Regions from separate parts of the Brevibacterium ihuae genome, predicted to be linked through region 2. Evidence: predicted binding sites of a transcription regulator. Region 2 holds the regulator's gene; the other holds the start of a gene.
The links. The regulator LexA, encoded in region 2, represses DNA repair genes until DNA is damaged. The targets are predictions, from matches to a motif close to TCGAACANNTGTTCGA.
Positions count from the first base shown of each region.

Region 1 (3,389 bases), on a different contig from region 2:
CGAGCATCGTCGTCGCGACGACCGGCGCGGAGCCCTATGTCGAGGGCGGATACGCCTCGGTGCTGCTGCTCGACACCTTGTGGCCGGGGCCGGGCCTGCGCTCGACGGAGGAGGCGATCGCCCGGCGCCTGCGCGGTGCCTCGCTCGTGCGCTCGCGCGCGGCCGGCGGGCGGGTGCTGCTGCTCGACGAGGACGAGGCGGTGCAGCGCGTGGTGAGCCGGTTCGAGCCGATCCCGTGGGCGGCGGAGCAGTGCGCGGACCGGGCGGCGCTCGGACTGCCGCCGGCGGCGCGGACCGTGACGCTCACCGGCGGGCGCGAGGCCGTGGGCGAGGTCATCGCGGTCCTCCGCGAGACCGCCGAGGTGCGCGAGCTCATCGCCGAGGACGATCCCTGTGCGGTGGTGCTCGGCTTCGCGATCGCCGACGGCCGCGCGGTGACGACGCGCCTCGCCGCCGAGGTCGCCTCCCGCTCCATGCGCGGCGCCGAGATCGTCTCGGTCCGCGTCGACGACCCCGACGCGCTGTAGGCGATTCGCACCCGCGCTGGGTCCGAGACGTCGGCTTGTGGCGCCGGCTCGAGTTGCCATCTGGAGTCGCCAGCTCGAGGCGCGCGGCTCGAGTTGCCGGCAAAAGGATGCAGCTTGAGGCGTCTGGTCGAGGAGCCATCTCGAGGCGCCAGGTCCGGAGACTGACCGAATGCGCGCGCCGGTGCCGGTCGGCGGTGTCGGCCGGGTGACGCGTCGGGGAACCGTGAAGCCGAGGAACGATGCGCCGGGCCGGGGCGTCATCGGATCAGGGGAGTCGTCAGGGACTGTGTCCGGGGCGGCCGGAGCGTCGGCCGGCGGTCGGCCCGCGGTTTCGAGAAGCCGGGGAGCCGTGAGTCTTTTCTGGATGTCTCCGGTCATGGGGACTCGTGCGCAGGGTCGGGATGACGTGAAGCCGGGGGAGCCGTGAGCCGGGCGGGGGCGCCCTCGTAGCGGGGAGTCGTCCGGGGCTGTGTCCGGGGACCGATCCGGACAGTCGGATGCGGCAGGGGCCGACTGGGACTGTCGGAACGCACGGTCCGCAATCCGTATGGCGGATCTCTCCGCGGTTTCCACAATTGATGATGCAGACGAAAGAATATTCAAAGAAATATCGAACACCCTGTGGACAACACCGATTTCAGGCGTTTTCGAGTCATCCCGTGTCCGTGGGTCCCGATAGCCTGAAACCACTCGCACAGCACCCCCGAACCAGTCCCCAGCACACCAGAAACCAGGAACTCAGGACCCACGATCGGCGACCGAGGGAGGTGACCCCTGATGACCGCACCCACCATCCACCCCGACAGCAGCGACCCCCGCGACTCCGACCCCCGCGACTCCGACCCCCGCGACTCCACCGAGCACCCCTTCGGTGAGCGTCCCGCTCTCCTGCGGCTGCGGGACTCGGTGGCCTCCCATGATCGCGTCCCGCTCTCCTGCGGCTGCGGGACTCGGTGGCCTCCCATGATCGGGTGCTGCTCGCCCGGATGCAGCTCATCGCCGAGACCATCATCGAGGAATGCCTCGACCTCACCCCCGAACCCGACTGCACGACGTGGGCTGGATCGTCCGGGCCTTTCGCCTCCTCGACCCCGGAACCTCCCGTCGCGGACTCCGCAACCGGCAGCGCAGACTCCGCAGCCACCGGTCCTGCCGCGGGCTGTGCGGAGTGCGGGCGCGACCGCTACGGCCTGCCCGCCGACCGGTCACTCGCCCACTGGGTCCTCGAACGGATGACCGGGGAGCACCTCACCTGCCTCGCCGCGGTCCTCGACACCACCATCACGCGGGCCTACACCGCCGCCCGCGAAGCACTCATCGCGACCTTCAGCCTGCGTGCCTGCCACGACCGCGCCACCACCGGAATCCTGCGATACGAGCGCCTGCAGTACGCCGCGCGCCGCGCCCACCGACTCGGGGATGCGAAACTCGCCGCGCTCGATGCGGGGATCACCGCACTGCGCCCCGATCTGTCGTGGGAAGCCTATTGCCGGGCGGTCAACGAGCTCATCCGCATGCTCACCGATGACGAGGAGCAGGAGGAGCAGGTGCGGGAGAACCGGCGGGTCGATTTCTGGCGCAGCGATGCCCGGGAAGGCCGTCTCCTCCTCACCGGACCCCTCGAGCCCCTGCACGCCCTGCACCGCCGCCTCGAGGCCACCGCCCGCGCGATCCGGGCCGCCCATGCCTCGACGTTCGGTGAGCAGCTGCCGGCCGGGGCGCAGATCGCAGATGATCGCACCATCCCGCAGCTGATGTTCGACCTCCTCTCCGCCACCGCACCGAGCACCCACATCGCAATCACCACCCCGAACAATGACACCGGTGCCGACGACGACGGAGCTCAGGACACAGGCGCGTCCACCGCTGAGCGGAGTACCGCAGACCCGAATCCAGGACTCTTCCCCTTCCTCGGAGTCACCGGAGTCAGCCGCCCCGTCGACAGCTGTGATACCGGCAGCTCTGGTGCCGGCGCTGCAGGTGCAGGCACTCCTGCGGCCGGTGATCCATCCGTCGGCGACTCCGGGGCAGGTGGAGCGGATGCGGACGGTCGAGTGCGACGGCAGGTCAGGGTGACGTGTCCGTCGAACCAGGACTGGCTGCGCCGGCAGGCCACCGTCGTCATCACCGTCCCCTACCTCACCCTCACCGGACACGCCGAGCTGCCCGGCACCTGGTCCGACGGCACCCCGATCCCCGCCGACCTCGCCGCCAGACTCGCCGCCGGGTCGGAGAAATTCACCCGGATCCTCACCGACCCCACCACCGGCGCCGTCTGCCCCGAGATCGCGCAGTCCTACACGCTGCCGGTCGGGATGCGCACGACACTGAATCAGACCTGGGCGTGGTGCACCGCACCCGGATGCACACGGCGGGCCGAGACGAGCGAGGCCGACCACATCATCCCCTTCGACCACACCGCTCCTGCTCGGGGCGGGCGGACGGACTTCGACAACCTCCACCCCCTGTGCAAACAGCACCACCAGATGAAGACCGAACGGACCCTGCGTCTGCACCGCACCACCGACGGGCTCATCTGCTGGCAGTTCGCCCACGGCATCACCCACACCACCACACCGGCTGACCGGCCCATCGATCGCGAGGCCGCCCGCATCACCCGCCGCCTCCTCGGCCTGACCGACCCCGACGACCACGACCCACCACCGAGCGCACCCGACGAAGCGCCACCCGACGACCCAAGCGCCGGACCGCCGGACGACGCCGATGCCGACCGCCCAGATCGTCCTGACGATGGGCCACCGCATGACTCTGATGACAACCCACCGGGTTTTCCCGACGGCGGGCTGCCGCGTAGTCCTGAAAGCGACGACCTACCGGGTATTCCCGATGGCGAGCTACCGC
Region 1 covers NZ_FXWZ01000002.1:294,461-297,849, forward strand. Annotated here, with positions in the region: gene C1A17_RS14130 (primosomal protein N' family DNA-binding protein) at 1-527, shown strand, start outside; gene C1A17_RS01320 (HNH endonuclease signature motif containing protein) at 1,481-3,389, shown strand, end outside.
Region 1: C1A17_RS01320 (HNH endonuclease signature motif containing protein) is a predicted target of LexA. The motif match lies at 1,384-1,399, and genes of this name have one in related genera.

Region 2 (3,389 bases):
GGATCAGGACGCCCCGGTCGAGGAGATCCTGCCACAGCGCGTGCGGCTCGGCGATGCCGCCGAACAGGAGGAAGTTCGAGTCGCTCGGCACCACGGAGAACCCGAGGGCGCGCAGCGCCTCGGACATCCGGTCGCGCTCGGCGACGAGGCGGTCGACGTTGGCGAGGAGCGCCGGCGCATGGGCGAGGGCGGCGCAGGCGGCGGCCTGGGTGAGCGCCGAGAGGTGATAGGGCAGACGCACGAGTCGCAGGGCGTCGACGAGCGCCGGGTGTGCGACGGCGTAGCCGAGCCGGACGCCGGCGAACGCGAAGGCCTTGCTCATCGTCCGGGACACGACGAGGCGGGGGTGGTCCGGGAGCAGCCCGAGCGCGGTGCGGAACCCGGGCCGGGCGAACTCCGCGTAGGCCTCGTCGACGATGACGATCCCGTCCGTCGCCGCGAGCACGGCCTCGACGACCTCGAGGCCGAGGCCGTTGCCGGTGGGGTTGTTCGGAGTGCAGAGGAAGACGACGTCCGGCCGGTGCTCGCGCACCGCGGCGACGGCGGTGTCGATGTCGATGTCGAACCCGGCGACGCGCGGGGCCTCGACCCACGCCGCGCCGGTCGAGGCGGTGATGAGCGGGTGCATGGAGTAGCTCGGGGTGAAGCCGAGCGCGGTGCGGCCGGGACCGCCGAACGCCTGGAGGATGTGGGCGAGGACCTCGTTCGATCCGTTCGCGGCCCAGATCTGTTCCGGGGCGATGTGCTGCCGCGCCTCCGCCGGAGCGGAACCGCGGTCGCTCTGCCGTTCGAGGACGCCGTCGAGGTAGCCGGCGAGCGCGGCGCGCAGCGCGGTGAACTCCCGGTCCGGGTAGCGGTTGAGATCCCGCAGCACGGCCCCGAGCGAGGACTCGATCGCCTCCACGACCTGCGGGGGTACCGGGTGCGAGTTCTCGTTGACGTTGAGCTGGACGGGGACGTCGAGCTGCGGTGCGCCGTACGGCACCGAGCCGCGCAGGTCGTCCCGGATGGGGAGGTCGTCGAGAGTCGTCACCGGACGAGTCTATCGCCCGGGGACCGCGAGCTCCTGTCCGGGGTGGACGACCTGCCGGTCGAGCTCGTTGATCTCGACGATGTCGAGCACGACGTCGCGCGTGTCCGCTCCCCCGGAGACCTCCGCGGCGATGGACCAGAGCGAATCGCCCTCGTCGACGATCACGGTGTCGAATCCGGAGCCGGCCGTCGCGGCACCGGCGGCGGAGCCGGCCGAGGCCTGGGCGCCGGTCGCGAGGGCGATGACGATGCCGAGCACGAGGGCGCACAGCACGAGGCCGGCGGTCCTCGCCAGGCGCAGCGCACGCCGACCGCGCGGCGTGAGGACGGTGCGGGCGGGAGCGGTGGCGGGTGCGGACATGGGGATCAACCTCCTTGGTCATCGAACCTGCGGCGGGCGGCGGAACCGCCCTCCGGCCGACGGTCGCCGGGCGGGTGGCCCGGCCGTCCGTCGCCGATTCGAACTCATGTACTATTGAACACAACATTCGAACGGATGTCCACTGTTTCTCGAACACGTGTGTGAAAATGGATTCGAACGACGTCGCGATCAGCTATGTTCGAAGTGTTGCACCGGGCACGGACACGGCCCCGGGCCGGACCGCCGGGAGCGCGCCGACGATCGCGCAGCGCAGTGGGAGGCCGACGATCGCGCAGCGCAGTGGGAGAACGGGAAGGGAAGAGCCATGAGCCCGCAGTCACGACGACCCAGAGGTCGGCCGCGGAACGATGCCGTGATCGACGAGATCGAGGACTTCCGCGCCTCGCAGGCCGACATCGTCGAGCTGCCCGAGGGATCGGCCGCAGCCGGGGACGCGCGCCTCACCCCCCGCCAGCGCCTCGTCCTCGAGACCATCGAGTCGGCGGTGTACACGAACGGGTATCCGCCGAGCATGCGCGAGATCGGCAGGGCCGCCGGGCTCGCCTCGCTCTCGAGCGTGGCCCACCAGCTGTCCCAGCTCGAGCGGCTCGGCTATCTGCGCCGCGACCCCAAGCGTCCGCGCGCGATCGAGATCGTCAACCCCGCGGAGGAGGCAGCCGCCCCGGTTCCCGACGCCGGCTCGGCGAACACCGCGATGGTGCCCGTGCTCGGGCGGATCGCCGCCGGCGGGCCGATCACGGCGGAGGAGGCGGTCGACGACGTGTTCGCACTGCCGACCCAGGTCGTCGGCTCCGGTGACCTGTTCCTGCTCCAGGTGTCGGGCGACTCGATGATCGATGCCGCGATCTGCGACGGCGACTGGGTCGTCGTCCGGCGGCAGAACACCGCGGAGAACGGGGAGATCGTCACCGCGCTGCTCGACGACGAGGCCACGGTCAAGGTCCTCAAGCGGTCCGAGGGCAAGCAGTGGCTGCTGCCGCGGAACCCGCTCTACGACCCGATCGACGGCGATCACGCAACGATCATGGGCATCGTCGTCGCCGTCATCCGCCGCGTCTGAGCCGTCGGGGCCCCCGCGCCTGACCCGGACTCAGTCCCCCGCGGCGAGCCGGGAGAGCGCGGCGCGGACGGCGGCGCCGTCCTCGGTGCGCCACATCGGGGGCAGCGAGTCGGCGAGGAACCCGCCGTAGCCGGCGGTCCGCAGGCGCGAATCGAGCACGGCCACCACTCCCCTGTCCTCGGTGGTCCTCACGAGCCGACCGGCACCCTGGGCGAGGCGCAGCGCGGCATGGGTCGCGCTCACCGTCATGAAGCCGTTGGCCCGGTTGCGCTCCGCGGCCCGAGTGCGCGCCCGGGTCAGGGGGTCATCCGGACGCGGGAAGGGGATCCGGTCGATGACGACGAGGCGGCACGTCCGGCCAGGCACGTCGACGCCCTGCCACAGCGACATCGTGCCGAGCAGGGTGGTGTCGTCCTCCGCGGCGAACCGCGCCACGAGGGCACCGAGCGACTCCTCCCCCTGGAGGAGCACCGGGGTGTCGAGGGTCTCGCGGAGCGCCGCTGCGGCCTGCTCGGCGGCGAACTTCGAGGAGAACAGGCCGAGCGCTCCCCCGCGCGAGGCGGCGACGAGCTCGCGGAGCTCGGCGATCATCTCGTCGGTGAGACCGCTCCGCCCGGGGCGCGCGAGGTGCGAGGCGACGTAGAGGATCGCCTGCCGCGGATAGTCGAACGGCGAGCCGACGTCGATCGCGTCGTAGCGCGGCGCCTCGGGCCCCGCGAGGCCGAGCGAGGCCGCCACCGGCTCGAAGCGGCCGCCGAGCGCGAGCGTCGCGGAGGTCGCGATGACCGTCGACTCGGCGAAGATCCCGTTGCGCATGGTGCCGGCGACGCTGAGCGGGGCGACGACGAGCGAGGTCGTCTCCGTCTCCCGGAAGGTCGACCGGGTCACCCACGTGACGTCGTTGTCGGTGAGCTC
Region 2 covers NZ_FXWZ01000003.1:58,021-61,409, forward strand. Annotated here, with positions in the region: gene C1A17_RS05620 (histidinol-phosphate transaminase) at 1-1,033, opposite strand, end outside; gene C1A17_RS05625 (LysM peptidoglycan-binding domain-containing protein) at 1,043-1,393, opposite strand; gene lexA (transcriptional repressor LexA) at 1,719-2,474, shown strand; gene C1A17_RS05635 (ATP-dependent DNA helicase) at 2,505-3,389, opposite strand, start outside.